DNA from 2 places in the Lysinibacillus sp. YS11 genome. Region 1 is predicted to be linked to the other one. Evidence: predicted binding sites of a transcription regulator. Region 1 holds the regulator's gene; the other holds the start of a gene.

What was found. The regulator NrdR, encoded in region 1, represses ribonucleotide reductase genes. The targets are predictions, from matches to a motif close to AACACNATATATNGTGTT.
Region 2: LBYS11_RS14370 (vitamin B12-dependent ribonucleotide reductase) is a predicted target of NrdR. The motif match lies at 11,607-11,624, and genes of this name have one in related genera.

Annotation. Positions count from the first base shown of each region.
Region 1 is NZ_CP026007.1:3,365,686-3,382,037, reverse strand. Features, by position in the region: gene hflC (protease modulator HflC) at 1-661, shown strand, start outside; gene LBYS11_RS16925 (hypothetical protein) at 847-1,263, shown strand; gene LBYS11_RS16920 (hypothetical protein) at 1,544-1,903, shown strand; gene LBYS11_RS23150 (hypothetical protein) at 1,957-2,109, shown strand; gene polA (DNA polymerase I) at 2,114-4,741, shown strand; gene mutM (bifunctional DNA-formamidopyrimidine glycosylase/DNA-(apurinic or apyrimidinic site) lyase) at 4,754-5,626, shown strand; gene coaE (dephospho-CoA kinase) at 5,640-6,236, shown strand; gene LBYS11_RS16900 (glyceraldehyde-3-phosphate dehydrogenase) at 6,440-7,462, shown strand; gene nrdR (transcriptional regulator NrdR) at 7,650-8,120, shown strand; gene LBYS11_RS16890 (replication initiation and membrane attachment family protein) at 8,137-9,501, shown strand; gene dnaI (primosomal protein DnaI) at 9,529-10,458, shown strand; gene thrS (threonine--tRNA ligase) at 11,012-12,943, shown strand; ribosomal protein L20 leader region at 13,115-13,263, shown strand; gene infC (translation initiation factor IF-3) at 13,359-13,862, shown strand; gene rpmI (50S ribosomal protein L35) at 13,894-14,094, shown strand; gene rplT (50S ribosomal protein L20) at 14,152-14,511, shown strand; gene LBYS11_RS16855 (DUF1294 domain-containing protein) at 14,699-14,962, shown strand; gene LBYS11_RS16850 (hypothetical protein) at 14,986-15,381, opposite strand; gene LBYS11_RS16845 (dUTP diphosphatase) at 15,487-15,972, shown strand; gene LBYS11_RS16840 (M42 family metallopeptidase) at 16,067-16,352, shown strand, end outside.
Region 2 is NZ_CP026007.1:2,881,993-2,898,344, forward strand. Features, by position in the region: gene LBYS11_RS14315 (ABC transporter permease) at 1-306, opposite strand, end outside; gene LBYS11_RS14320 (ABC transporter ATP-binding protein) at 303-1,025, opposite strand; gene LBYS11_RS14325 (DUF3021 domain-containing protein) at 1,018-1,485, opposite strand; gene LBYS11_RS14330 (LytTR family DNA-binding domain-containing protein) at 1,496-1,936, opposite strand; gene LBYS11_RS14340 (alpha/beta hydrolase fold domain-containing protein) at 2,361-3,287, opposite strand; gene LBYS11_RS23730 (hypothetical protein) at 4,251-4,388, opposite strand; gene LBYS11_RS23735 (hypothetical protein) at 4,399-4,563, opposite strand; gene LBYS11_RS23740 (hypothetical protein) at 4,581-4,874, opposite strand; gene LBYS11_RS14360 (S-layer homology domain-containing protein) at 5,364-8,324, shown strand; gene LBYS11_RS14365 (IS3 family transposase) at 8,412-8,564, opposite strand; gene LBYS11_RS14370 (vitamin B12-dependent ribonucleotide reductase) at 8,977-11,547, opposite strand; gene LBYS11_RS14375 (lipoate--protein ligase family protein) at 11,748-12,527, opposite strand; gene LBYS11_RS14380 (rhodanese-like domain-containing protein) at 12,791-13,177, shown strand; glycine riboswitch at 13,690-13,766, shown strand; gene LBYS11_RS14385 (amino acid permease) at 13,918-15,255, shown strand; gene LBYS11_RS14390 (glutaminase) at 15,289-16,254, opposite strand; gene LBYS11_RS14395 (M20 family metallopeptidase) at 16,324-16,352, opposite strand, start outside.

The DNA of each region.
Region 1 (16,352 bases):
GGAAGAAGAAATTAATACAAAGGATAAAAAACGAATTATTATTGATAATTATGCTGTATGGCGTATTACGGATCCTAAGCTCTTGATTTCGAATGCTGGTACGATAGAAAAAGTTGAATCACGTATGGAAGAGTTCATTTATTCTGTTATTCGCTCTGAACTTGGCCGAATTAACTATACGGAGATTATAAATGATGAGGATTCTTCTCGAGGCAGCATAAACGATCAAGTAACTGAACGTGTTAATGAACTTCTTTCCAACGATAACTATGGTATTGAAGTAGTAGATGTACGTATACGTCGCATTGATTTACCGACTGAAAATGAACAATCCGTTTTTACGAATATGATTTCAGATCGTGAATCAATTGCACAAAAGTATCTTTCAGAGGGAGATGCACAGAAACGTCGTATTGAGGCACAAACGGATCAACACGTACAAGAAATGCTTGCTAAAGCAAGTAAAGAAGCTGCTTTAATTCAAGCTGAAGGAGAAGCAGAGGCTGCAAAGATTTACAATAAATCTTTCTCTCAAGATCCTGAATTTTATTCTTTATACCGCACATTAGAATCCTATAAGAAAACGGTTGGGGAAGATACGGTTATTATCTTGCCAGCTACTTCACCATATGCCAACATCTTGTCTGGTTATATTAAATAAACGCAGTTTAAAGTCGTCTCTGTCTTGAAGGAGACGACTTTTTTGTTGTACTAGAATTATAACTATCCATGAAATCGAATTATTATAGTATGAAAATAATAGAAATTTATAAGTTTGTATTCCCGAATCAACTATAATTTGATAGAATGATAATGTTTAAAAAAGAATAGTTGGGGGTAAGGGCTTTGAAATTACAAATTAGCAAATGGCTCCAAAATTTAGGGATTGCTTGTAGTATAGCTTCGATATTAACACTTTTCTACCGTCTATCCGATTTTTCGTGGGTGACGAAAAGTGTTTATCATATACCAGTATTTTTTGTTTGTATCTTTTTAATCAGTATCATTATTGCAGATGATGTAAGAAACCTTTTTAAGAAATTATTTTGGTATGAAAAAAGAAAGGTCAAGCGTCCTATTTGGCAAGTTGGAATTGGCTTAATCTTCTTTTTGGCACAAATTAGTACAGTAATGGTATTTAATCAAGAGCTAACATATCCACAATTAGGCGGCATGCCGTTATTTCTTGTGTTTGCTTTTATGAATGCATTTATATTAACTGTCATCTATGAAGAAGTTTTTTATCGTACTTCAAATCAATAACAACTATTAAGAACTTTCATTTACAGGAGACTTGTCCTTGAATGAAAGTTTTTGCTTTTTAGTAATGGATGTAATACGTCTTATGCCTTGTTAATACGAAAATTATTAACATTTGTCAGTATTGCCCTTATTTAATCTGTAGTACAGTCAAGTTATTGAGAATAGTCAATGACTAAACTTGATAGGCAGATGCATACATACCATATTATATTTTTTAACCTAGTTTTAACCTTTAGTATGTATGATAAGCAAAGATTCATTTTAATAGGAGGTAATAAAGATGAAAAAGGTCGTGTTTGGAAGTGCTTTAGCAGTCGGATTATTATTTAGTGGGGCAGGGCAATCCTCTGCTAATAGCCTAATTCAACCAATTGATATTCAAGGCATGGATCTAGAATCAGCATTACAGGCAGTCCAATCACAGCGAGCACAGCTGTTAGAAAATCAGCTTAAGGATCAACTAGAGGATGTTCAACAACGAAATCAACAGCTAGCTGATTTGAATGCACAGCAAGGTCAAATGGATATGCTCCGTTTACAAAGCATGAATAGTAAACGAAATGAGGCTTTTGATGTAATGACTAATTTTGTAAAAAAAATGCAGGATAGTCGTTCATCTATTATAGGTAATATGCGTTAAGGAGTTAAAATATTTTAAACAAGTCAACCGCTGCGCGCGGTTGGCTTTTTTGAATGAATAGGAATGCTAAAGTAGCGGATAAAGTCTTTAAAGTGGTGGATAAACCATTAAAAATAATGGATAACCTTGAGGATGGACGCCTGCTTTTTTTACTTGAAATGTATTGTTATGATAAAGTAGAAGAAGAAGACAACGCAGGAGGATAAAATCATGACCAAGGAAAAATTACTATTATTGGACGGTAATAGTTTAGCGTATCGCGCGTTTTTTGCGTTGCCATTGCTAACGAATGATAGTGGCATTCATACTAATGCTGTATACGGCTTTACAACAATGCTACAAAGAATATTAGAGGAAGAACAGCCAACCAAAATATTGGTTGCTTTTGATGCTGGGAAAACAACATTCCGCCATGAAACCTTTACAGAATATAAAGGAGGACGTCAAAAGACACCACCAGAATTATCAGAGCAATTTCCTTATTTACGAAAGCTCATTGATGCGTATGGTATTAAGCAATATGAGCAGGAGTTATATGAAGCGGATGATATTATCGGAACGCTTGCTAAAGAGGCTTCGTCGCAGGATATGGATGTTATCATCGTTTCTGGAGACCGTGATTTAACTCAGCTGGCGACAGAGCAAGTAACCGTTTATATAACGAAAAAAGGTATTACGGAAATAGAGAAAAATACACCAGCCTTTATTGCGGAAAAGTATGGGTTAACGCCGCTCCAAATTATTGATATGAAAGGCTTGATGGGGGATTCCTCCGATAATATTCCTGGTGTACCAGGCGTCGGGGAAAAAACGGCTGTAAAATTATTAAAAGAGCATGGCTCCGTTGAAGCACTTTATGAAGCAATGGATACATTGAAAGCTTCTAAAATGAAGGAAAAGCTTGTAGCTAATGAAGAGCAAGCCATCATGAGTAAGAAGCTGGCAACGATTTATACGGATGCTCCAATCACCATTTCACTGGCTGATCTTGCATATAATGGGCCAAAAGAAGATGAATTAATCAATGTGTGGCGTGAGCTTGGCTTTAAATCGCTGCTTGATAAAAGTGACTTTACAGTGCAAGAAGAAGAACAGGCGCCTCTCGATTATGACCTAGTCCAGGAAGTTCGACCTGAGGATTTAAAAGACGTGATGGCCGTGCATGTAGAGCTTGAAAACGAGCACTATCATACTTGTCAGCAGCTGGGAATTGCCTTATCAGATGGCGTAAAGACGCAATATATTCCATTTGATAAAGCAGCAAAATCAGATATTCTCCGTCGTTGGCTAGAAGATGCCACAAAAATAAAATATATATCCGATTCTAAGGCAGCTCAAGCATCATTAAAGCGAGCTGGGATTCAATTAGCTGGCGTTGACTTTGATTTGCTACTTGCCTCTTATATTAATAATCCAGCATTAAGTGGCGATGATATCGCAACACTTGCAAGGGAATTAGGCTACTATGATGTCCAAGCAGATGAAGCGGTATATGGAAAAGGTGCCAAGCGTGCAATTCCTGATTTGGACCAACTTGCACAGCATGTTAGCCGTAAAGCTTTTGCAGTATGGTCATTACAGCCGAAACTGGAAGCCTTATTAAAGGAAAATGAACAATTCGATCTTTATAAAAACCTAGAGCTACCATTGGCAGGAATTTTAGGTGAAATGGAAAGCGAAGGGATTACGGTTAACCGCGCTACGTTAGAGAAAATGGGGCAAGAGCTTAATGATAAACTTGTAGTAATTGAGCAAGAAATTTATGCAGAAGCTGGAGAAACCTTTAATATTAATTCACCAAAACAATTAGGTGTGATTCTATTCGATAAGCTAGGGCTACCTGTGATTAAAAAGACTAAGACAGGCTATTCAACTGCTGCAGATGTCCTAGAAAAATTACAGTCAGAGCATGCTATCATCGAACATATTCTGTTGTATCGCCAACTTGGAAAATTACAATCCACATATATTGAAGGCTTACTAAAGGAGATTCATGTATCAGATAGTAAAGTGCATACGCGCTTCCAGCAAGCTTTAACTGCAACAGGGCGTTTAAGCTCAACAGATCCGAATTTACAAAACATCCCAATTCGTTTGGAGGAGGGCCGCAAAATTCGTCAAGCCTTTGTACCTTCAAAAGATGATTGGATATTATTTTCTGCTGACTATTCGCAAATTGAATTACGTGTTCTTGCGCATATGTCAGAAGATAAAAACCTTGTTGAGGCTTTCCGTGAAGGAATGGACGTTCATACACGTACAGCTATGGATGTATTTCATGTGTCAGAAGATGAGGTTGATAGTAATATGCGTCGCGCAGCGAAAGCTGTTAACTTTGGAATAGTCTACGGTATTAGTGATTATGGTCTATCACAAAACTTAGATATTACGCGTAAGGAAGCAGCTAATTTTATTGAAAAGTATTTCGCAAGTTTCCCTGGTGTAAAACAGTACATGGATGACATTGTACAAAATGCAAAATTTAATGGTTATGTGACAACGATATTAAATAGACGCCGTTATTTACCGGATATAACAAGCTCAAACTTTAATTTAAGAAGCTTTGCTGAGCGTACGGCGATGAATACGCCAATTCAAGGTAGTGCAGCTGATATCATTAAAAAGGCAATGATTGATATGGATGCTCGATTGAAAAAAGAAAAGATGCAGGCAAAACTGCTACTTCAAGTGCACGATGAGCTAATCTTTGAGGCACCAAAGGAAGAGATTGCCTTACTCGAAAAAATTGTACCTGAAGTCATGGAAAACGCTATTGAGCTTGCTGTACCGCTTAAAGTAGATTTTAACCATGGCTCAACTTGGTACGAGGCAAAATAAGGAGGGATTCAAATGCCTGAATTACCAGAGGTAGAGGGTGTCGTCCAGGCATTGAAGCCAACAGTTGAAGGACGTACCATTCAACAGGTTCAGCTTTCTGAACGAGTACATTTCTCTTTTAGTGAGGGTAAACAATGTATTGTCAAACAAGCAGCGCCTGATGCATTTGAAAGTACTTTGTCCCAGATGACCATTACCAAAATTGAACGAAGAGCAAAATATATTTTCTTTCATTTGCTGAAGGATGATGTTCCATATGTTCTTGTTAGTCACTTAGGGATGACAGGTGCTTGGTTTGTTGTGAATTCACCCGAAGAAATCAATGAGGCGAAATTTCAAAAGCATATCCATGCGACATTTGAAATGGCAGATGGGGGATACTTGATATATTCAGATATTCGTCGATTCGGTGAACTTCGTTTTCTGACAAAAATTGAAGATCATGCGCCATTGACAAAAATGGCACCAGAGCCATTTGATAAGCATGCATGTGATTTTTTTATAACAAAATCTAAGCTACCGAAATATGAAAATAAAGCCGTAAAAGAAGTAATTATGGATGGGCAAGTCATTTCGGGCTGTGGCAATATTTATGCAACAGAGGCATTGTTTGCTCAGAAAATTCACCCTGCACGCAAAATGAGCCGCATTAGTGAAAAGCGGAAGCGAGCATTATTTGAGGAGATTGTTGCTGTCCTACGTCAAAGCATTGAAGCGGGTGGTTCAACTATTTCTGATTATCGGAATATTAATGGGGAAGCAGGGAGTATGCAGAATCGATTAAAAATGTATGGGAAAAAGGTATGTCCAGCATGTGAAACGGCAACAAGTCAAATGACAATTGGAGGGCGTACCTCTGTCTATTGCCCAAATTGTCAACATTAAAGGGGATTTAGCAATGATTATCGGACTAACAGGAAGTATTGCAAGTGGAAAAAGTACAGTAGCTAAAATGATGAGCGAACTGGGTTTACCGATTGTTGATGCAGATGTTGTAGCACGAGATGTCGTAGAACCTGGAACTGAGACATTAGCATTGATTGCTGAAAGCTTCGGACAAGCTATCTTGCTTGAGGACGGCAATTTAAATCGAACTATGCTGGGAGATATCATATTTCATGAGCCTGCCAAACGCAAAACGTTAAATGATATCATGCATCCAGCAATCAGAAAAGAAATGTTACGTCAGCGTGATGCTTATTTAGAAGCAGGACATGAACATGTTGTGATGGACATTCCTTTGTTATTTGAGAGTAAGCTTCAACATTTTGTGGAACGTATCATTGTGGTATCGGTCAGTGAAGAAGTTCAGCTTCGACGTTTAATGGAACGAAATAATTTATCTAAAGAAGATGCATTGGCACGTATGCACTCTCAACTGCCGATGTCTGTCAAAGAAAAGGGTGCACATGCGGTCATTTATAATAATGAAAATATAGAAAGTACAGAAGAACAATTAAAAAAAATCCTGCATTATTGGGATGTTATTTCATGAGTTCTTTTATAATGCGTAGCAAGCCGACCTTGCTACGCATTTTTTTATGGGGAAACGCCATAATAAAGAATAATTTTTCAGAAAATAAGAACTTTTATATTCTCAATATATAATGTTCATCTTTTTTAAAATTGTGTTATACTAATCACCATAAAGTATATAATTAATTAATCTGAGTATGTACTCACAGGAGGATATTATAAATGACAGTATCAATTGCTATTAATGGTTTCGGGCGTATCGGACGTATGGTTTTCCGCCAGGCTATCGTACAACAAGATTTAAACATCGTTGCAATTAACGCTAGCTATCCTGCAGAAACGTTAGCACATTTGATTAAGTATGACACAAATCACGGAACATTTGAAGGTACGGTAGAACCAGCAGGCGATGCTTTAGTTGTAAATGGTAAACGAGTTCAAATTATTAGTGAACGTGATCCTTTAAAATTACCTTGGTCTACAATGGGTGTAGATATCGTTATTGAAGCTACAGGAAAATTTAATGAGCGTGATAAAGCAGCGATGCACTTAGCAGCTGGCGCGAAAAAAGTAATTTTAACAGCACCAGGTAAAAACGAGGATGTCACAATTGTTTTAGGTGTAAATGATGACAAATTGGATATTGCGAAACATGATGTTATTTCAAATGCTTCTTGTACAACAAACTGCTTAGCGCCAGTAGCAAAAGTATTGAATGACACGTTTGGTATTGAGAATGGTTTAATGACAACAGTTCATGCTTATACAAATGACCAAAAGAACTTAGACAATCCGCATAAAGATCTACGTCGTGCACGTGGATGCGCCCAATCCATTATCCCAACATCTACAGGTGCAGCGAAAGCATTAAAATTAGTGTTACCTGAATTAGAAGGTAAAATTCATGGTATGGCACTTCGTGTTCCAACACCAAACGTATCTTTAGTTGACCTTGTAGTAGATTTAAATACAGATGTAACAGTTGATGCAGTTAATGCAGCATTTGTAAAAGCGGCAACAGAAGGTCCAATGAAGGGTATCCTTAATTTCTCTGTTGAGCCATTAGTATCTTCTGATTACAATACAACAACTTATTCTTCAACAGTTGATGGACTTTCTACAATGGTGTTAGGCAACCGCAAAGTAAAAGTACTTGCTTGGTATGATAACGAGTGGGGCTACTCTGCACGCGTTGTTGACCTTGTGAAAAAAGTGGCAAATGCTTTAGAAACGGTAAACGCGTAATAATTTCTATAGATAGCACATTGAAATCGAAAAGGTTTCAATGTGCTCTTTTTTTACAGAAACTTTTCTTGTACTTCAGGTGCTTTAGATTTATCATGAGGCCACAAACGTGAATGCACTTTTCTTACATGTAGGAAATTTGTTATAATAGATATATTAAATTGTTGTAAACCAGGAGAGTAAATATATGAGATGTCCATCTTGCCAATTTAACGGAACGCGTGTTGTGGATTCGAGGCCAGTAGATGATAATAAAGAAATTCGTAGACGTCGTGAATGTGAGTCATGTGGCTTCCGTTTTACAACGTTTGAAAAAATTGAAGAGACGCCATTAGTCGTTGTGAAAAAGGAAGGTTCACGAGAAGAGTTTAGCCGTGAGAAGGTACTTCGTGGGCTTATTCGTGCTTGTGAAAAACGTCCAGTGGCACTTGATGTGCTGGAGGAACTTGTTCTGTCCATTGAAAAAGATCTTCGTCGTATTGGAAATTCGGAAGTACGCTCAGAAGATGTTGGCGAAATGGTCATGGACCGCTTAGCCAAAATTGATGAGGTTGCCTATGTGCGTTTTGCGTCGGTCTACCGTCAGTTTAAAGATATCAATGTCTTTATTGAAGAAATAAAGGACATTATTCAACGTCAAACGGAGAAGAAATCATAGCAAACAGAGAGGATGAATGACGTTGATTCATTTATATAAGGAATTGCAGCCTGGCGATCCTTTCGACATTCGTCTACCTCATGCATTTTCTACACAAGAGCGTCAATTAGTTACATTATTTTATCAACCATTAACGGGATCAGAGCCAGTTAGCCTCTATTTAACATTATGGGCAGAAGCAGAGCAAATGCCAAAGCAGCAAATGACACATTATTATTTAATGAATGTGCTAGGGCTACCAATTGGTAAAGTGTTTGAGGCTCGTATTGCTTTAGAAGCTATTGGTTTGCTGCGTACATGGAAAAAAGAAAATGCTGGTGAGCGTAGTTTTTTATATGAGCTACAGCGCCCATTAGATGCAGATAGCTTTATGAAAGACCCGCTGCTGTCGATGTTTTTGTTTAGTAAAATTGGAGAGCAGGCTTATCGCAACTTACGTCAGCGCTTTATGTCACCTGTAAAGGACTCGGCGTTTAAGGATGTATCTCGTGCTTTTATTGATGTCTATAAGCCTGTTCATGCCAATATCCCATCAGATTTACAAGTGGATACGAGTCATAAGGATAAACAACAAAAAGTATATCCTTTTTATTTGGAGCAATTCGATTTTGATTTATTGCAAGCTGGTTTGTCTGAGCAATTGGTACCTTCCAATTTGTTGACATTTGAAGTGCGTGAAGCTATAGCCAAGTTGGCATTTTTATATCATTTAACAGCCCTTGATATGCAAAAAGTAGTCATACTTGCTTTAGATGATGATTTAGGAATTTCTCAGGAACGTTTACGAAAGGCTGCTGCTGATTTTTATAAATTAACCGTATCCAAGGAGCCGCCAAAACTTGCCCGTGTCACCGATCCTCTACCAGTAGCAGAAGCGGGACAAAAAACCAAGGATCAGGAACTTCAACACTATTTAGAAACAACGGCACCTGTCCAAGTTTTAAGAGATATAAATAATGGTAAAGAACCATTACAAACCTCAGTCCAACTTGCAGAAAATTTAATCGTTCAACATGGCATGCCAATTGGAGTGGTTAATGCATTGTTAGAATACGTTATGCTAACAACAGATATGAAGCTCCCTAAAAAATATGTGGAAACGATTGCTGATCATTGGGTACGAAAAAATGTCCAGACCGCTAAGGAAGCAATGGAACTTGCACGTCAAGAGCATGATAAATATACAGCTTGGAAAAACAAGCCGCAAACGTCCAATAAAACGAGTCAACAGACTAAAGGACGTTCAAGATATCAACGTGAAGAAAAAGTGCCTGAATGGTTCTATAAACGAAATGACAATCAAGAGGAATCTACCTCTAGTACTATAGATTTTGAAAAAGAGCGACAAAAAATATTAGAGATGCTAGGAAAAAGCGAATAGTAAAGAAGGTGAGCAGTAATCGAACCTATAAATGGACCACTAAAGCGAGCAATTAATGTACCCTCGTTCCAAGAACGCTATGAAGCCATGCGACGTGAAATTTTAGAGCACCCGCATGTGCAGGAATTTTTAGCGCAGCATGCAGATGAATTAAACTATGACAATGTTGAGCGAAATTTACCTAAACTGCATGAGTTTATTAGTCAATCTACTGAGTGCTGTGGGTGTGATAATACCGAACATTGTACAAACTATTTAAAAGGATTCATCCCGACATTAAGGGTTGTTCGGAATTCTATTGAAATGGACTATGTGCGCTGTGAGCAAAAGATTAGGGAAGAAGAACGCCGAGATGTTGCGAATATGATTGCAAGTATGCATATGCCAAAAGATGTGCTACAAGCAACAATTCATGATTTAAGTATTGATGATGAATCACGTGTGGCGATTGCACAAAAAGCAGCTCAATTTGTTAAAATAACAAAAGAAACTGGTCAATTACCTGCAAAAGGTTTTTACCTATATGGTAAATTTGGTGTAGGGAAATCCTTTGTACTTGGTGCATTGGCCAATGAATTAGCATCTATTAAAATCCGCTCTGTGGTAGTTTTCGTTCCAGAATTTTTACGAGAAATGAAAAATGCCATTGGCGATAATACATTGAATGAGAAAATAGATTATATTAAAAAGGCTCCTGTCTTAATGCTAGATGATTTAGGTGCGGAGACAATGACTTCCTGGACACGTGATGAAATATTGGGGACTATTTTCCATTATCGGATGGCAGAGCAATTACCAACTTTTATTACGTCTAATTTTAACTATGAAGAATTAGAGCATCACTTAGCTCAGTCACAAAAAGGTGATATTGAGGTTGTCAAAGCGGGACGAATTATGGAGCGAATTAAAGCCCTAACAGTGCCGATCGAAATGCGAGGCAAAAATCGTCGGATGTAACATTGATAGTTGCATTTTTCGACAATCGAGCGTATACTGACTCATATACTTAATATCAATATGCATTGATGAGGACATGGATTTTGTGTATCAGCTTTTAGAGAGGGAAGTCATCGGCTGAAAACTTCCTAGTATGGGCACATTATTTACTACCTACTGAGCAGCGAAAGGGATAATCTTTCGCCGGTCCCTAGCCCGTTAGCTAGCCTTGAGCTTCGTCTGACTTTATGTAAGTCGGAAGGAAGAAGGGTGGAACCACGAGCATACGCTTCGTCCCTTTTGTGAGGGACGGAGCTTTTTTATTTTTTTCAGATTTCATTGAAATAGTGGTGGCTCCGCTCATATAGGGAGATAAGTCGCTCGCGAAAGTGGTAAATTCGCTCATAGAGAGTAAGAAACCGCTCAGAAACAAGAAGATGCCGCTCCGATTGAACAGAGAAATGCTTAAAAAAGCAATGACTCCGCTCAAACCAAGCCGTAGAGTCACACAAACATTGCTCCAGCCAATCATCAAGCATTATGTATTTATCAAAAACAAAGGAGTGCAAAGGATATGTCAGAAATGATTAAATTAACTTTCCCAGATGGCGCTGTAAAGGAATTTGCAAAAGGCACATCAACTGATGACGTAGCATTATCTATTAGCCCTGGCTTACGGAAAAAAGCGTATGCAGGTAAAATTAATGGTGTGTTAGTGGATTTAAAAACACCAATTGAAGAGGATGCAACAATTGCAATCATTACACAAGATGATGAGGCAGCACTTGAAATTTTACGTCACTCAACTGCCCATTTAACAGCGCAAGCTATTAAACGTCTATTCCCAGATGTAAAGCTTGGTATTGGTCCAGTAATTGAAGGTGGTTTCTACTATGATATCGACTCACCAACACCAATCACTGCTGAAGATCTACCAGCCATTGAAAAAGAAATGAAGAAAATTATTGCTGAAAACCTTGAGGTAGAACGCAAAAATGTAAGCCGTGCAGAAGCACAAGCCCTTTATGAAGAAATTGGCGATGAGTATAAATTAGAATTACTTGAAGCCATTCCTGCTGATGAGCAAGTATCTATTTATTATCAAGGCGAGTTTTTTGATCTTTGCCGTGGTATCCACGTACCATCTACGGGTAAACTTCGTGAATTCAAGCTTTTATCATTAGCGGGTGCTTACTGGAGAGGGAACTCTGATAACAAAATGTTACAACGTATTTATGGTACAGCGTTCTTCAAAAAAGAGGAATTAAAACACCACCTTCAAATGCTAGAAGAAGCAAAAGAACGTGATCACCGTAAAATCGGAAAAGAATTAGAACTGTTTACAACTTCCCAAAAAGTTGGCCAAGGTTTACCACTTTGGTTACCAAATGGTGCAACAATTCGTCGTGTTATTGAACGTTATATTGTCGATAAAGAATTATCACTTGGCTATAAGCATGTTTATACACCAGTATTAGGTTCTAAGGAGCTTTATCAAACTTCTGGTCACTGGGATCATTATCAAGATTCAATTTTCCCACCAATGGAAATGGATAATGAAACATTAATTATGCGTCCAATGAACTGTCCTCACCATATGATGGTGTACAAAAACAGCATGCATTCATATCGTAACCTACCATTGCGTATTGCAGAGCTTGGCACAATGCACCGTTACGAAATGTCAGGGGCTGTTTCAGGCTTACAACGTGTTCGTGGGATGACATTAAATGATGCCCATATTTTTGTTCGCCCAGATCAAATTAAAGCGGAATTCCAAAAAGTAGTACAGTTAATTTTAGAGGTTTATAAAGATTTCGACCTTAATGATTACTCATTCCGTTTATCTTATCGCGACCCAGCAGATACTGAGAAATACTTCGATGATGATGCAATGTGGGAAAAAGCACAAAGTATGCTAAAAGAAGCAATGGATGAACTTGGCTTAGACTACTTTGAAGCGGAAGGTGAGGCTGCATTCTATGGTCCTAAACTGGACGTTCAAGTAAAAACAGCGATTGGGAAAGAAGAGACTTTATCTACAGTTCAATTAGACTTCTTATTACCAGAACGCTTCGACCTAACTTATGTTGGGGAAGATGGTAAGCCTCATCGTCCAGTTGTTATCCACCGTGGTGTTGTATCAACAATGGAACGTTTTGTTGCCTTCTTAATTGAAGAATACAAAGGAGCATTCCCAACTTGGTTAGCACCAGTACAAGTTGAAGTTATTCCAGTATCGAATGAAGCTCACTTCGACTATGCAAAGCAAATTGAAGAGCAACTTACAGCGGCTGGTTTACGTGTCGAAATGGATGATCGTGAAGAGAAATTAGGCTATAAAATCCGTGAAGCACAAATGAAAAAGATTCCTTATATGCTTGTTATCGGGGATAAAGAGGTAGAGGCAAATGGCGTAAATGTGCGACGTTATGGCTCGAAAGATTCCGAAACAATTAGCTTTGAGGATTTCCTAGCAGCTATTAAAGCAGAAATTACAAAATAAGCTTCAACGAGAAACCCTTGCTTGCCAAAGTGAGGGTTTCTGTATAAAATAAATCTTGCATTTGTATAGAATAGCTTCATTTTGGTTATGTTAGCACTGATAAGGAAATAAATATTTGACAGCTTATCATATACATGCTAATATAATTAAGGTTAATGAATACAAAGTTTGTGGTTGAAGTAGAGGCTGCCCGCTTCTCACCTGATACAACGCTTTAAAGGCTGTGAACAGGTATGACACGTTGAATTGTTTTGCGTAGACTTGCGCATGCACATATAGCGGGCGGACATCTTCAAAAATGTCCGTCCTTTTTTTATGGACATGACGAGAGGATGTACCGTTCAACCGGGCAAGGCTTTGCCCAAACCATGTATTCGCGACAACTACTTGGAGGTGGATTACTATTAGCAAAGACATGTATGTAAACGAAGGCATTCGCGCACGTGAACTTCGATTAATCGATCACAATGGTGACCAGCTTGGTGTAAAGACACGTAATGAAGCGCTAGAAATCGCCGCTCGTGTAAACTTGGATCTTGTCCTTGTGGCCCCTCAAGCCAAGCCGCCAGTCGCTCGTATCATGGACTATGGTAAATTTAAGTTTGAACAGCAAAAGAAAGACCGTGAAATTCGTAAAAATCAAAAGGTCATCGTAATGAAAGAGGTTCGTTTGAGCCCAACAATCGATGAGCATGATTTCCAAACGAAGTTACGTAATGCGATTAAATTCCTTGAAAAAGGCGATAAAGTAAAATGTAGCCTACGTTTCAAAGGTCGTGCGATCACACATAAAGAGATTGGTCAACGTGTGTTAGATCGTTTTGCTGAAGCTTGTGCTGAAGTATCAACGGTAGAACAAAAACCGAAGATGGAAGGCCGAAGCATGTTCTTAGTTCTTCAACCAAAGAACGAGAAATAATATTAGACGAACAGTTTAGGAGGAATTCGACATGCCAAAAATGAAAACTCACCGTGGAGCTGCGAAACGTTTCAAAAAAACGGGTTCAGGTAAATTAAAATACGACCGTGCTTATGGAAGCCACTTATTCGCAAACAAATCTACGAAACAAAAACGTCACCTACGTAAAGCGAACATCGTATCATCTGGTGACTTCAAACGCATCAAATCTTTACTTGTTTACATGAAATAATTGACTACAAAAAAATACTAACATTCATTTTTTAATGAAAAGCAGGAGGTAATTCATATGCCACGCGTAAAAGGCGGAACAGTGACGCGCAAACGTCGTAAAAAAGTATTGAAATTAGCTAAAGGTTACTATGGTTCAAAACATACATTATACAAAGTTGCTAACCAAGCAGTAATGAAATCAGGTCAATATGCATACCGTGACCGTCGTCAGAAAAAACGTGATTTCCGTAAATTATGGATCACTCGTATCAACGCAGCTGCTCGTATGAACGGTCTTTCTTATAGCCGTTTAATGCACGGTTTAAAAGTTGCAGGTATCGAAGTTAACCGTAAAATGTTAGCTGACCTTGCAGTAACTGATGCTACAGCATTCACTCAATTAGCAGACGCTGCTAAAAAAGCAGTAGCTAAATAATAGCTGACAACATTCACTATTATTTCTGCACCGAAAGCGTAGCGACAGGTGCAAAAGAGGAATTTTCTGCACCGAAAGCGTAGCGACAGGTGCAAAATATCATAAGTGCAATAAAAAGACTGATGGGTTTTTCCATCAGTCTTTTTTGTGTTAGATTAATAGTATCACGGTTTTAAAGGAGTAAGAAATGGGACAAGCATTATTAGCTTATATGAGCATTGTATCAATTGTATTGCTCATATTAATGGGGATGGATAAATCACGCGCAAAGAATCATGAATGGCGTATAGCAGAGCGTACATTATTTACACTAGCCATAGCAGGAGGGGCAGCTGGAGGTGTATTGGGTATGTATTTATTCCGCCACAAAACACGTCATAATCGTTTTGCATTTGGTTTTCCCCTACTTGCAGCCATACAAATTTTTATCATTGTGCAGCTTTGGACATAAATGAGAATAATTAAAACACATCCTCATGATGAGGATGTGTTTCGCATAAGCTGTTCAATGGGCTGCTTCCAATTGATTTTGGCGCTTGGATAGTTCAATAATATTTCTTGCTGCAAATATTCAAAGTCGCTTTTGCTGAAGCCTTGTAATGTGGCAGCATCACGCGCACCGACGAAAATGGTTACAACCTCAAATGCATCCTCTGTTGTGCCTAGGTATTTTTCACCTTCAAAAAGAGCACCTTTATAGGAAATAAAGAAATTTTTTCGGACATTTTTAACGTCATCATAGAAATAATACTGGCCTTTTTCATAGGCTTCATCAAGTTTGCGTTTAGGATCGGTTATATAACGAATCGCTTTGTAAAATACATAGATAATAAGCGCTATTACAGCAAGTCGAATTAGTAACGGCAACATGTTTAAATTTCCCCCTTGAAGAAAGGTTATTCTTTCCTATACGGTTAGAAGGGTCAAATAGTTTCACTTTTTATAAAAAATTTTTTAGAAATTTAGGAGAAAAAAATGAATTTACAACAATTGTTTACCATGCAAAAAGAGCTTGATGATTTTATCGAGCAAACACAAAATATTCAGCAAGATGTGTTTCAGGAAAAGGGCTTAGCCTTACTAGTGGAACTAGCTGAGCTTGCTAATGAAACACGTTGCTTTAAATTTTGGAGCACAAAGGGACCATCAGCACGTGAAGTCATTTTAGAAGAATATGTAGATTCGATTCATTTTATCTTATCTCTTGGCTTATTAAAGGGCTATACATCGATTGAAATGTGGCCTTTCGTAGAAGAAAACAAAGATTTAACAGCTACTTTTTTAGAAACACAAAGTGTTATTTTAGCATTTATTCATCAACCTACAGAGGAGCGTTATTTAGCTATTTGGCAATACTATGGATTACTAGCGTATAATCTCGGTTTTACATTTGAGGATGTAGTTGGTGCTTATCTTGAAAAAAATCAAGAAAATTATCATCGGCAGCGTTCAGGTTATTAAATTAAGAAATACACCAATTTTCAGACGATTAAGCTAGGAATATTTCGGTAAACGAAGTATAATAAAATAGATACAAGAAGTAGGAGGCAAAAGGATGACACAACTAGATCCAACATTACAAATGTTTAAAGATTTAACAGATGCGAATGGTATCGCAGGTAATGAACGTGCACCGCGTGAGGTCATGAAAAAATACATTGCACCATATGCAGATACTGTAGAAACAGATAACTTAGGTAGTGTCATTGCTAAAAAAGTTGGCGATGAAAACGGTCCTAAAATTGTTGTAGCAGGACATTTAGATGAAGTAGGCTTCATGGTTACACAAATTGATGACAAAGGCTTTATCAAATTCCAAACAGTGGGTGGCTGGTGGAGCC
Region 2 (16,352 bases), 480 kb from region 1:
CAAAGGTATCATATACCCTAAAATGTAATCAGCTGCAGACAAAGGAGAAACAAAAATCCTCATTAAAAAAGATGAACTTTTATCTTTTCCTAGTAACATTCCTGAAAACAGTGTGAGAAAAGAAAAACTAAATACAATAACGCCCGGTGTTAGGTTATTCATTTCATATAAAGCAAATGGCATATTTTTTTGCATAACAGAAAATAAGCCCAATAAAAGAATTGGTAAGCCTATACCAAATAATAAAGTGATTGGATCGCGGACAATCTCTTTATGATTCCTTGTTGCAAACGCAGCTACCCTCACAATAACGCCTCCTCTGTTTTTTCCAAGAATACCTCTTCTAAAGAATGCTTGCCTGTTTCACTGATCAATTGTTGGATCGTGCCTAGTGCACATATTTGCCCATGGTGCATAATTCCTACACGATCAGCTAAAGCCTCTATCTCTTCTAAATAATGGGAGGTCAAAATAATCGTGACATGTCCTTTTAAGTGCTTCAATATGTTCCATACATCATTCCTTGCCCGTATGTCCATCCCTAAAGTCGGTTCATCGAGGAACAATACCTTTGGGTTTGACATTAAAGCCATTGCTACACTTAAACGACGCTGGTAGCCGCCAGATAGTGTCTTAGCCTTGTCATGCTGATGTGGTGTCAGTCCGAATAAGGCCATTTTGTCATATACTTGTTGTTGTGCTTTTTCTTTTTCGTAGCCATAAATCTGACTGAATAATAATAGATTTTCATATACCGTTAAATTAGGCGCAACGGCCGTTTCTTGAGGAGAAATATTAATAACTTGTTTTACAGCCTGTGTATTTTGCACAATGCTTTTTCCATCTATTGTGGCATCCCCCTCTGTAGGTGAAAGGAGCCCGCACAACATTTTGATTGTGGTTGTTTTGCCAGCACCATTTTGTCCTAAAAGAGCGAAAAGTTCACCTTGATGGATTTGTAAATTTAATTGATTAACGACTACACGCTCTTTATAAAGCTTTGTTAAATCTCTTATGTTAATCATCCTGCTCTTCACCTCGATTGGTAAGAATCGCATTAATTTTTTCTATGTCACGTTGTGAAAATCTATATTGTAAAACCCATGTCACAATATAAGTTCCGAGAAAGCTGGCTACGAGAGAAAAAATATTAGCCATCGTTTTTGGCATCCATAGTAGCGTTACAATCGGTATCCAAATCATTGCCGTTATGAAAAAGTGGACGAAATATTGCTTCAACATTCCCCAACTAGCCATTTCAAAAATAAGTGCAGCAAGAGCAAAGGTAATGCCAATAACACCCGTTAATAGAATTTGAGTAATTATTGCACTTATTTCATCTGTAAAGTAAGCACGAAATTCTGGTACCACCCAAACATATTTTCCTTGCCCTATGCCCATTGATACAAAGAATTGCACAATTTGTCCCATCACTATACCGATCAAAAATCCACCAATAATACGTGTTAAAATGTCTTTTCGCATATTTATCACCTCAGATTCCTAATTGCTTCTTAATTTTGCTTACATAACGCCTAGAAGCGTATGTTTTCGTGCCATTCTTCAATTCAACTCCGATTGTACCTGTTCTACTAATGTCCATATGCTTGATCATGTAGCGATTGACTATTTCAGCATTTGAAATACGGAGAAACATTTCAGGATTGAGCTTTTCCTCCAGCTCATAAAGACGCAAACGTACCGTATAAACACCGTGATTGCTTTGGACACAAACCTTTTTTTGCTCTGTATAAATACGCACGATCTCCTTACTATCGATCAATTCAACACCTTTATGGGAGAAAGCTAATAAAGTGCTTTCTGCTGTCGTAGTAATAATTTGCATAAGATGCTCAATGTCATCAGTCATTTTATCTGTGAGAATGATTACTTTGGGTTCTTTATATGTAGGGTCAATCGATATTTCCACCTTCATATGATCACTGTCCTTTCTACGCCTCACTATAAATTTTTCCATACATGTTGTAAATGGATTATCGACAACTGGTCGTTATCAAGGAATAAGTGGTAATCTCAAAGATTCTGGCGAACAATAAAAACACCCTTTAGATAGGCCTATCCAAAGGGGTTAAACGTACAACTTAGCTTACTTAGAATCTTTTTTTACTTACTAGTAGGGCTGTAAAAACACCCATCATATTCAGGAGCTTTTAAAATATTGGGGGTAAGCTCTAATGATTGATTGTTTTGAAACACCAACTAATTTTGACAAATCCTTCTGCGATTTCTGCAATTCACAAATTTTATTTTTCAAACATCTACAGATAAATAAACCTTGCTAAAAATGTACATAGAAAAAAAACGTATTTTGAATGGCTCAAAACACGTTTTTCTGTGAATTATTTACTTAGGATATTGATAATCTTCTGTTGCGCATCCACTGCCTCAGGGATTGGCATCACAACAAACACATGATTCATCTTAGGATAAACAAAGGTATTGATTGCAACGCCTTGTTCTGTTAGCTTTTCATCAAACTGTATTGCATCTGGATATAAGCTTTCGTGGGACCCAATAAAATGAGTTATCTTGCCAACTCCTTGAAAATCGCCATAAATTGGACTAATTATTGGATCCTTTAGAGCTTTATCAGCTGCCCATATTTTTGTTATGACTTCCATTCCTTCACTAGCTAACATGGGATCGTTTTCTTCATATTCCTGAATAAGTGGATTTTCTAAACTCATATCAACACATGCCGACAATAACATAATATCTTGTGGTTGAGGCAGACCGTCTCGCTTCAACAGTTGAATTAGACCAAGTGCTATATTTCCACCTGCTGAGTCTCCTATAATGGTTAATTGATTGGAGCTTTCAATAGATACTAGAATCTCTTTATATAAGCTGAGCATCTTTGGGTAAGTATCTTGATAGCTAAAATGAGGGACTTTTGGATAGATAGGCGCAATAACTTTTGCATTTAAGGCTTGTGCCATTTTATCCATGAACAACCAGTGTAAATTTAAAGGTTGATTCGTCCAAGCTCCACCATGAATATAAAGAATCACCATTTGTGATGAAGACTTTTGGTCATTTAAAATAAAAACCTGCATATCCTCGAATGTTTGCTCCTTCAAAGCGCTTAAAAGATTGACATCCTCCCCAATCACATAGGGGTGAATATTTTCTGTTCCTCTTTGCTTAATAAATTGTTGAGCATTTTCAATACTAGAAAAGCTCTTTTTATTACTTTGTGAAAACAATAATTTTTCAAATTGCACACTCTCTACAGATCGTTCTCCATTAAAAATTTCTATACTCATGTTTTTCTCTCCTTTTATTGTTCATTCTGTTTCCAAACATGTAATGATTAATAAAGTGATGTGCCAAACCACTAAAACTGAGTCTCGACGATGGTAAAATGCATCTTTTTAGCGAACTTTATTTTAATTCCATATTTTGAAGAATACTCCTTCTAAAATCTATCATCAAATAAAAAAACCTTCCTGATGTAATCCCTAAATGTAAAGAGCATTGATTGTGCTGTATATAAAAAGCTGCCATTTTGAAACAAAATGACAGCTTTGTTGTTGAAAAAAGATGATGTCAACAGCAGAAAAAGTAACTTTGCAAGGTGAGAGGTTGATTTCCGTTCCGCCAGTGTCCTTTCCAGGGGGCGTCCGATGAGCCGCTTCACTCACTTACGTTCGCTCTAGGGTCTCATCTGTGACGCTGGCTCCACTCCAATCAACTATTCTGCAAAATGTCTTTACTTTTTTCATAGTAGTGGAGCGATCAAATCGCCCATTATCTATATTCTTAGAGGGTTATTTTCAATGTGGAGATGTGATGCTTGACAACACCACTTCATAAAGAGTAGTGAACACCTTCAATTTACTAAAAAACTTTCGCTAAAAAGGTAACACTTTGGTGGGTTGGAGTGGAAGGCTACTTGACTCCCGTGGGATAGAGAGACAGGCGAGCCACTAAACAGAGCGGTAGCGGAGGAAGCGGCTTGGCGGTCGCCCACAGGAAAGCAAGTAGCTTGCAACGGAAATCCATTTCTACCTTTCAATTGACTGTTTTATTTTTCAACACTTAGAAAGCTGCCGTTTTGAAACAAAATGACAGCTTTCGATTAGGTATCTGTTCCCTCCAACCTACCTCTATATTATTCGAGGTGGATTTGATAATGGCGAGTAACTATACCTATCCCATTTTCTAACCTCTTCCACTCTATGAATGGGGCTAATCAATTTTGTCTTGCTAAATGTAGATAGTTAAGATTAATTATCCTGAAATAATTCATCTACTTCTTTTGATAAAATTTCTACCTCATCTTCTGAATTTGGAAATAGGGCTTGATTTGCCTTTTCATCTATTGCTTTATGTTTTTGCTTGTCTATTATGTGGAGCTCCATCATTCAGAGGTAGCTATACAAAAGCGACACGTATGTATTCCTCGTTCTTTAAGCTTTCAAGGTGATGCAATTCAAGGTCATCCATCGTAATACGACGGATTTTTAGTTTTTTATCATAATCCCCTGCCCAGAACCTAATTAATTCAGCACCTTGCTCTGGTTGTATATGTTCCTTCAAATAACTTAAAAAATCTTCTAAAATTGAGGACCCCAATTTCCCTCGATGCCGTATACAAAGGGTTTTTCATTATAAAGCCCTAAGTCATAAGGTGGATTATTCCATTCAAATATATTCAAATTTTCAAAAGCTGATTCATCTGCTGCATGTAAAACTCGTGCATCATCATCCATCAAATGCCACGACTGTGTTGGTGTACTCTCTGTAATTGGATATAATTTTTTTAATTCTCTTACTGTTATTTCAGCAATTCCTGTACAATCAACTGTTTGTAAAGCACTGTTCGCCACTAGGACAGAATATAACGTCATATGCTTGTCTCCTTAAGCTTTAATAAATGAAACTCAAAATATTCTAAGCAAATCAATAAACTAACCTGCTCCATATACATTATAGTGGATTTAACATAAATATCCAAAAATTATCTCGTTCTACAAATCTAGCTAGATGATAGGCTCTCTCTATTCCCTCAAAAAAAACAAGGAGTAGTCATGATTGTTTTAATAATTGTAAAACTGCTCATTTAAAAACAAAGGGCAAAATTTAGGAGCATGTTTAAAATAACTGATAAAAATCTGATAAATTATTGAATAACACGAAAAGATTACATATTCAAATATAAGTATGGATTAAATGTATTTATTAAAGACTTGTAAAACTCTTCTATCTAAATAGGAAAATTCATTATTTTTTTGAGAGTTATTTGAGAGTTTGTTTATTTATAATAACTTTGTTAATGAATCCTCATTATAAAAAAATATAAAACGAGGCATTATCCTATTCGGAAAGGAGAAAAAGTTATGAAAAAAAGCAAAGGATTATTGATAATGACAATTTGTATGTTATTACTTAGCTTGTTTCCTGTAAGTTCTGTAGGAGCAGAAGAATCACAAGCAGAAGAGACGATAGTACCACAAGAATCTCAAACTGAAGAGTTGATAGTTCCGGAAAATGTTTCCTATGCGAGACATGAAAAAGTTGGTGATGATATCTTCCTTGGAGGAAAATACATTGAGATGGGGATTTCAAAAGGTGGTTCGTTTGGAACGGAAAGTGCAGCCCCAATAGATTTCCATCCTACTGGACGTCAAAATTTAGGATTTACAGTGGATTCTGATGGGTTTGATAGTGGGGAAGCAATGAACAGTGGCGATTATTTCTTACCTGGAAGCCCATACGAAGGATTTTATGTTGGTTATAAAGAAAGTGATGATAGCACAAAAGTATTTTTAAATGCAAATGCTTTAGGATCTATAGGAATTCTAATGAGCACTAATGAAGATTTATCGACAGAAGATAATTTAGTAGCAAAAACGGGTGGGGTAACGTCTGATGGTGCATTAAAAATAGAACAAACTGTTTCATTCAAAGCAAATGATAAATTCTTTAAAGCTACAGTTAAAATGACGAATATGACAGATAGAGAACTTTTAGATGTACGTTATATGCGTTCTGTAGATCCTGATATTGATGCGGATAAAAATGATAATTTTGATACTATCAATTCGGTTCCATTTAACTATCCGAATGATGCTAAATCTGTTGTATTATCGAAGGGTCCTATTACTGGAAATGCATTGATTTTGATGTCTACAGATTCAAAATCACGCGCATCCATTAATAGTTCCAATCCATTTGATCCAACTGCATTTAATGATGACGGTAAAGTAGCTGAAACAACTTATGATTCATGGATTGGTTTAACTTTTGCTGTTGGTAACATGAAACCTGGTGAAGCTAAAACAGTTGAGTATTTTTATAGTTTAGATAGCAATATTGAACAGACTTTAGAGGATGTTGAAAATAATTCAACACCAACTGTAAGCAATAATGCAACATTAAGAGACTTAACAGTTAATGCTTCAACTGTAGCAGAGTTTGAATCTGAAAGGGAAATATACAACGTAGAATTACCAGCAGGTACTACTACGGTTCCAGGTGTAATGGCGACTGTTGCAGATAAGGATAAAGCGAATGCTGTTGTGACAAATGCAACAAGTTTACCAGGCACAACAACAATTGTTGTCACAGCAGAAGATGGGTTTACAACAAAAACATATAGAATTAATTTTACGGTTAAAAATTTAACACCAACTTTAAGCAATAATGCAACATTAAGTAATCTAACTGTTAACGCCTCAACTGTAGCAGAGTTCGAATCTCAAAAAGAAATATACAATGTCGAATTACCGTCATACACTACTATGGTTCCTAAGGTAATTCCGACTGTCGCAGATAAGGATAAAGCGAGTGCAGTCGTGACGAATGCAACAAGTTTACCAGGTACAACAACAATTGTTGTCACAGCAGAAGATGGATTTACAACAAAAACATATAAAATTAATTTTACGGTTCAAAAATCAAGTAGCAATGGTGATACATGGACGCCAAATTCTATCCCTGCAACAACTAATCCAAGCTCGACAACAACGAAAATCCAAGTAGCATTAGAAATTGATGGTAACCATCCACTTGAAAAAACAACAGTGGAAATTGAACGCACTAAACATGCCAATGGTGAAATGACAGACTTCGTCAACTTCACACCATCGCAAGCATTAGAAACTGTAGAAAAAGCAAAACAAATTGGCAATAACATTGCACGTATCGTCATTCCTGATGTGAATGATGAAGTGGATAAAGTAACAGTAGAAATACCAAAGCAATCTCTACAAACATTACGTGACAATGGTTTATCACTAGAAATTTCAACAGTAAATGGTCATATTGCAATTCCACAAAGCTCAATGGAAGGTATTGACGATAACTTCTACTTCCGTTTAGTACCAGTAAAGAAAGAAAGCGAGCGTCAAGCGATTGAAGAACGCGCTAAAGTAGAAAAAGTTGTCCGAGAGACACTACAAAGTAACGATTGGGGTGTGGTAGCTCGTCCAATGACAATAGAAACGAATATGCCAAGTCGTCCAGTACAAGTAACACTACCACTAAGAGATGTAAAGGTACCAACAGAAGCAGTAGCACGTCAAAGATTCTTAGAGCAACTAGCCGTCTTTATTGAACACTCAGATGGTGAGAAAAAAGTGGTCTTTCCTAAAGTCGTCACAATGGCAAAGGGTGAGCTTGGTCTACGCTTCACTGTAGATAAATTTAGTACGTTTACCATTATTCAATTTGAAAAGCCAGAGGTAAGCGAGCATGAAGCTTATATTAAAGGATTCCCAAACGGCACATTTGGTCCTGATAAGAATGTTACACGTGCACAAGTAGCGATCATGATGGCTCGTATTTTAGGCTATACAGAAGGACAAGCATTAAAGAAAGCACCGTTTAAAGATGTAGCCAAAAACCATAGTGCTGCAGGAGCAATTGCCTTTGTAAAAGAACAGGGCATTATGAATGGTGATAACAATGGTAACTTCCATACAAATGCCAACATTACACGTGCTGAAATGGCGGCAGTTGTAGCCAACTATAAACAGCTTTATGTTGAAGAAGGTGTGGCAATTACGTTCACGGATACTAAAGGCCATTGGGCACAGTGGATTATTGAAGCAAACCGTACTGCAGGCATCATCAATGGCCTTGAGAATGGAAGCTTTGCACCAAATGTTGCTTTAACACGTGCACAAGTAGTCGTAATGATGAACCGCATGTTTGAACGTGGTCCATTAAACGGTGTGACAAAACCAAGCTTCCCAGATGTCAAAGCAACACATTGGGCATTCAAGGAAATTGAAGAAGCCGCAAACTCTCACTCTTATATAAAAGATACAGTTGGAAAAGAACAGCTTTCAGAATAGAAAAAGCCAAATACAAGAGGCTGAGACAAAAAAGAAAAATGTTAGATCGCTTGTATTGGTAGTGACCCCTTAAAGTTAGAGTTTTATTTATGCAGCTAATTGGCTGGCATAAGTTCGGTATTTTACTGAACTCATGCCGGCCAATTTTTGTTTAATTCGATCATTATTATAGTAATCGATATACTTTTCTATTTTCTTCTTAAACGCTTCGTAGGAGATCAATTCTTCTCTGTAATACATTTAGCCAAAGAAGTTCTCCATGGCCGCATTGTCTGCACACGTTGCTTTACAGACATGCTTAGGAAAATCTTATTTTGCTTGAATGTTATCACCAATGATGTTGATAGTGCCACCCCTGGCTTGAATGAATTGCTGCACAAAATCATTTCATTTAGTTTATTTAATGTATCTAACAACACTTCTTTTTATTGTACTAACATTCCCCTACAACTCAACAAGAGTCGCCTAATTGAAGTAATTTGCACCTCAAAAAATTCTTCTTGTTATACAGCCAATTATAATTTTAGATGTTCTGTTTGTGTTAGACATGAAAAATACCCCTCTAGATAAAATATCTAAAGAGGTATTTCATTGCCATTATATAGATCGCAACTTTATTTCAAAGCCACAACAAATTAATTTAAAATATTAATTACAGACCGCATTTCAACTGTGCGCCACAGTTTGTACATGTATTACAGCCGCCCATTTCTTCGACTGTGCCTTTACGGCATACTGGGCATGTATTCCCAACGTCTGAGCCAATAACAGTTGTTGACTCTAACGCTTGAATCGTATCTACTAATACGACTGGACGTTTTGTATGTTCTTCAACCAATTCCTCTTCAAATGAAAGTTGATCCATATCATTTTCTTCTGCTTTTAGTGTAAGTACTTGTGAATCACGGCTACCGTCAACATAGACCGTACCACCTTTAGCGCCACCTTTATATAGTCGCTCGTACACTTTTTCAACTTGCTGTACTGTATAGCCTTTTGGTGCGTTTACAGTTTTAGAAATAGATGAATCGATCCATTTTTGAATAATACATTGCACATCCGCATGCGCTTCTGGTTTTAGCTCCATTGCTGTAACGAACCATTCTGGAAGCTCTTGCTCATTTACTTCTGGATGATGGTTCAGATATTCTTGGACAATTTCAGCTTTTACTTCAATGAATTTACCTAGACGACCAGAACGATAGTACGTGAAGGAGAAGTATGGCTCAAGACCTGTTGCTACCCCTACCATTGTTCCTGTTGACCCTGTTGGTGCAACCGTTAATAAATGTGAGTTACGGATTCCAGTCGCTAAGATTTGCTCTTTGATATGAGCAGGCATTTTTCGCATAAAGCCTGTCTCTGTAAAGGCTTTACGTAAACGAGCTGTTTCTTCGTCTGTAGCACCTACTAAGAATGGGAAGCTACCACGCTCTTTCGCAAGCTCTGTAGACGCCTCATACGCAGTTTCAGCGATTGTTTTAAAGATTTCATCGACTAACGCATTACCTGCTTCTGAACCGTATTCTTTTTCACAGTAAATCAGCAAATCGGCTAAGCCCATAACGCCTAATCCAACACGACGTTCACCAAGAGCTTGTACACGGTTTTCTTCTAAGAAGTAAGGTGTCGCATCAATCACATTATCCTGCATACGAACACCAACACGAACTGTTTCACGTAGTGCTTCGTAATCAACTGATTGATTTTCTTTATTCGCAAACTGTGCTAAATTCACAGCAGCTAAGTTACACACAGAGTATGGTGCAAGTGGTTGCTCGCCACATGGGTTCGTCGCTACAACACTTTGACCGTATGCCTTTGCATTTGTCATGTCATTGGCGTTGTCAATGAAGAAAATACCTGGCTCTGCCGAGTATGTTGCACATACATTAATTAAATTCCATAACTCTTTTGCTTTAATTGTACGGTATGTGCGGACTTTATAGCCCATTTTCTCCCATTCACGAACATCACCAACTTCATGCCATTTCGTGTTGTAAACGCTCATTTCTTCCTTTGTATATTCTTCAACAGCTGGGAAACGAAGCTCGAAGTCAGCATCTTTTTCAACTGCTTCCATAAATTCTTTTGTTAATGTCACAGAAATGTTGGCACCTGTTAAAAACTCTGGGTTATGAACAGTGTACGTGCCACCATCACGTAATTTATTTTCAGCCTCACGAATGATAGCTGTATCAAATCCACCTAAGCCTTCAATGTTTTTATAATTCACGATGCCTTGATACATCGCTTCTTCTTGCATAGAAAGTGGCTTGAAGTTTAATTTTTCTTTGGCTAGACGGATGATTGTTTCATCCGTTGTATTTTCGATCAGGTAACGCAGAATACGTGGATTTTGCATTTTGGAAATAATAAACTCCACAATATCTGGATGCCAATCTGCTAGCATAATCATTTGTGCGCCACGACGTGATCCACCTTGCTCCACAAGATGTGTCAATTTAGCAATGTCATCTAACCAGGAAACAGAACCAGATGATTTACCGTTTACACCACGAGCTAATGTGTTGCGTGGACGTAATGTTGAACCATTTGTTCCTACACCGCCACCACGGCTCATAATCTCCATTACTTGCTTACGATGATCACTGATACCTTCACGAGAGTCAGCGACAAATGGCATCACGTAACAGTTAAAGAAAGTTACATCTGTTTCAGAACCAGCTCCATAAATCACTCGTCCAGCTGGAATGAATTTCAAGGATACTAATTGCTCATAAAATTTTTCAAACCATTCTTGACGTTTTTCTGGTGTTTTTTCAACAGCGGCAAGGCCCGTTGCATTTCGTTTTGCAATTTGTTCATAAAATATCTCAAGAGGCTTTTCTAACACGTCAATTGAACGCGTAATCACACCCGTTTCTTGCTCTTGCGGATCGTCTAATGCGCTACGATAATCCTCTTCAATCAAAATCTCTGCTGTTTTTGTAGACATGTCCAATTTTTGAATTGTCCCTAAACCACGTGCAGGAAATTTCGGATCAGCTTTTACCGTTAATACAACAAAGTCGCCGGCTTTCAATGTTTTCTTTTCTGTGTCTTTAAACGAATAGCGATCGATCATGACAAGTCTTGATACACCTTTGTGTGTAATATGCATATCAGATGTTACGGGGTGTACCTGCGGGAATTGTTCAATATCTTTGTTTAACTGTTCAAATTGATTGTTTACTTCGGGTTGATGATTTGTGAGTACCATCGTTTAGCCTCCCTTGTTTTCTTCATTACAAAATAAATACACAATATCTTGTGTCGTTAAACACTACATATTGTGTATATGTCTTTAAAAAAGATACTATATATAGTTTTTTAATTCAACTCTTGCTTTTTTTAATAGATTCAGAACTACTTGTTATGACTAGGATTGAACGTTAAAAAATATTTTTTTCATACCATTTTTTACTTTTTAAAGTTCCACTCATCTGAAGCATATTTTTTTTCTTCTAAAGCTTGGACATATTCTAATTGCTCCTCAGAAAGTGTAAATGGTTTTAATTCAATTTGCAACGATTTTGCAAAGCCATCTCTAAAAGCTGTCACACATTGTTCAACTGTCACTGGCTCTTTTACAAGACTGTTGATGGCAACAGCCTTTTCTGGTAGCTTTCTACGCATACGATTCTTCGCTTCTTCACTGGAGAAATTAAATACGGATAATAATTTCTCTTGATCCAAATCTAATAAAATGGCGCCATGCTGTAAAATGACACCCTTTTGACGTGTTTGAGCACTTCCAGCTATTTTTTTCCCTTCTACGACAAGTTCATACCAACTTGGTGCATCAAAGCAAACAGCACTTTTTGGACTCTTCAGGTCCGCTCTTTTCTCCTCTGTATCAGGTACACTAAAATAGGCATCCATACCTAGGTTATGGAAACCTTGCAAAATTCCCTCACTTAACACACGATATGCCTCTGTCACAGATTCTGGCATATTCGGATAGCTTTCCGTCACAATGACACTATAAGTTAGCTCATGTTCATGTAGGACAGCTCGTCCACCAGTTGGTCGACGTACAAAACCTAAGCCTTGTTCACGCACAGCATCTAAATTAATATCTCTCTTAGCTTGTTGAAAATAACCAATGGATAATGTCGCAGGCTCCCACTCGTAGAAACGAATTACTGGTGGAATTAACCCCTCACTATGCCAATCAAGTAAGGCTTCATCTAGTGCCATATTAAAAGAAGGACTACATTTCCCTGAATTTAAAAAATACCAAGTTGTCATATGCTCATCTCCTACAAATATAAAATGATCCATCAGGCCCCACCTGTGGGTCAACTTTAACGAATATTATACTACAGTTCAAATTGCGAACGATTGCTTGTGTAACGAAAAAAGCGAATTCGCTACAACCTAGTTAATTTTATCAAACTCATTGGACTATCGCTAGCGCATCTTTTATAATAATAGAGAAGATAGAAAGGGGTAAGAAAATCTTGGACATACTTATCACAATCGGTGTCGTTTTAGTAGTCACAATTGCATATATCGGAATTAATGCACTACGACTCAAAAAAGCCGTAACCAACCTAACACAAGAGCAATTCATAGAAGGCTATCGTAAAGCCCAGCTGATCGATGTTCGTGAGCAAAAAGAATTTGATGCTGGTCACATTCTTGGTGCACGAAATGTGCCTTCGACAACACTACGTCAACGTTATAAAGAAATCCGCCCAGATTTACCAGTATATCTATACTGTCAAAATACAGGCCGTAGCTCACGTGCTGCACTATTTCTTAAAAAACGTGGGTATAACCAAATTTACCAACTTCAAGGTGGTTTCAAAACTTGGACAGGTAAAATAAAAGCAAAAAAATATTAATGCTCTCATCAAAAAAAGTCGTCTCAAAGTACTATGAGACGACTTCTTTTTTAAAAAATTCAGAGTTTCTACTATATTATATCTATTTCAAAAGATGCTGTACAAGCTTCATGTCATCAAAATAAAAAAGTAAAGCAACAAAACGCATTATAGTCCCCTTATTTGATACAAAATCTACTTTGAACGAGTTCGGGTCCTCATAAAAATGAGCGCTTTGGTGTCTTTTTGGAGCGGTTTTCACTTATGTTTGAGCACTTCGAAAGCTACGTTAAGCAATCTTCCAATAAACCACCTCATATTTAAAAACTCCTTCACGAAACACTTTGTATGACCAAAAATACTATTTTTCGTTAGAGATATGCCAGTTACGAACCCTATTCTTCTATTTTTCTGAAAATAGTTAAAATTTATTGTTGAATAATTTTAGAAGCACTGTTAGGATGTATAATATCTTACAATAATAATTGATTATCAAGTTAATAAGCTATGAATGCTATGGATCAAACTATAGCAGGAGCAGTTCTGGAGAGAGCGCACATTGCGTCGCCGAAGGGTTCACTATCTCAGGCAAAAGGACAGAGGAGTAATACAGCTTTTATAAGCGATGCTACACTATTTCATGTAGACATCTGCGAATAAATGGTATTTGTTATTCTGACGTTTTTCCGAGACTAGTGTCACAACTAGTCTCTTTTTATTTTTCCAGTCATAGTTTTTTATGCATCTTTGAGGGGATTAACGTGGAACAGCAACAATTAAAACGAGATTTAAAAAATCGCCATGTACAGCTTATTGCCATTGGTGGAACAATTGGGACTGGTTTATTTTTAGGCTCTGGAAAAGCTATTGCCTTAGCAGGGCCTTCGATCATCCTAGCCTACTTAATTGTAGGGACAGCGCTATTTTTTGTGATGCGTGCCTTAGGTGAATTGTTACTATCCAATGCAGGCTACACTTCATTTACGGATTTCGCATCCGAATACATAGGGCCTTGGGCAGGTTATATCACAGGTTGGACATACTGGTTCTGTTGGATTATGACTGCGATGGCAGACATTATTGCGGTGGGGGTTTATACACAATATTGGTTTGATATCCCACAATGGGTGCCAGCCATTGGTTGCCTCGTATTGTTATTACTACTAAATCTATTAACTGTTAAGCTTTTTGGTGAGCTAGAATTTTGGTTCGCTATTATTAAAGTTATTACAATTGTAGCACTTATTATTATTGGTCTTATTATGCTAGTAACTGGCTTCCAAACTAGCTCAGGAACAGTATCTGTTGAAAACCTGTGGGCACATGGAGGCATGTTCCCAAATGGAATATACGGCTTTTTAATGGCCTTCCAAATGGTTGTCTTTGCATTTGTTGGTGTGGAATTAGTGGGGGTTTCAGCAGCTGAAACAGCAGATCCTCAAAAAAATATTCCTTCTGCCATTAATAAAATTCCATTTCGCATTTTACTTTTCTATGTAGGGGCATTATTTGTCATTTTATGTATTAACCCATGGTATGAGATGTCTGCTTCAAGCAGCCCCTTTGTCCAAGTGTTTACATTAGCAGGTATACCGATTGCTGCTGGTATTATAAATTTTGTTGTGCTTACTTCAGCGGCTTCAGCAGGTAACAGTGGGTTATTCTCCACAAGTCGGATGCTCTATAATCTTGGTAACAATAAACAGGCATCTCCAGCATTCGCCAAACTCAACAAAAACAGTGTACCAAGTAATGCACTCGTTATTTCTACTATTGTTGTATCAGCTGGTGCTCTGTTAAGTAAGTTGATGCCAGAGAACGCCTTTAGTGTTGTGACGACGATTAGTGCAATTTGTTTTATATGGGTGTGGAGCATTATCATCATTTCGCACATTATCTACAAACGAAAAAAACGTGCTTTACATGAAGCTTCAATCTTCAAAGCACCACTGACACCTTTTATCAACTACGTTGTGCTTGCGTTTTTCGCCTTTTTATTAATAGTGATGTTTATTTCTGAGGCTACGCGTACAGCACTGCTGTTAACACCAATTTGGTTTATCGTTTTATTTATTATTTATAAAATGAAAAAAAGATGACTTCAGACTAAGCGCTGAAATCATCTTCACTTATTAAAAAATAGTCATATCCCATTCTGTTGCTAGCTGTTTCAGCAACTGTACACCTGCAACACTGTTTCCTATTGAATCAATCGCTGGGCCGTAAATTCCGATACCACAGCCAGTAGGAAACGGCGAGTGTAGGCCTGCATGTCCTGGAACAGCCGCAAGAATCGCACCTGATACACCACTTTTGGCAGGGAGACCAATAAATGCTGCAAACTTCCCTGAGGCATTGTACATACCACACGTTACCATCAAAGCCTTCGCTAATTTTGCCACTTGTTTTGGGAATAGCTGTTTCTTTAACAGTGGGTGATAGCCATCATTCGCAATAACTAGGCCAATCATGGCTAAATCTGATACATTGACTTCAATTGCACATTGCTTCAAATAAACCTCAAGCGCCGCCTCTACTGGACAATCTAAAAACCCTGAATCCATTAAGTAGTAGGCCAATGCTCGATTACGATTAGCCGTTTGCCACTCTGACTGGAATACTTCTTCATTGATACTCAATTGCTTGCCTATGATTTGTTCTAAAAATTGTAGAATCTTTGTGACCTTCTCTTGTGGAGAATGACCAGCCAACATGGAGGATACCGTAATAGCCCCAGCATTAATCATCGGGTTAAAGGGTTTACCTGGCTGATGACTTTCTAAGCGAATAATTGAGTTAAAGGTATCTCCTGTTGGTTCAACATCTACTCTTTCTAAAACATATGGTAAGCCTCGATCCATACAGGCTAAAATAAAGGTAATAACCTTGGAAACGCTTTGAAGGGTAAATAGTTCTTCGGTATCTCCCGCTTTGATTTCGTGGCCTTCAGTCCCAACAATCGCCACAGCTAATTGATTAGGATCTTTTTTGGCTAAAGCAGGGATATAATTAGCACATTGCCCTTCTTTGGTAGCTGCACGATACTGTGATACCCACTGTGCTAGAAGATGATGCTGATGATTGGGTTGTGTTGACATGTCGCGTTCTCCTTTCAAAATGAGGCAAAAACAGAGCCTTCATAGTTCTCCTATGAAGACTCTATCCTGTTAGCGCTTAGGTGGCTGTGTTCCCTCTG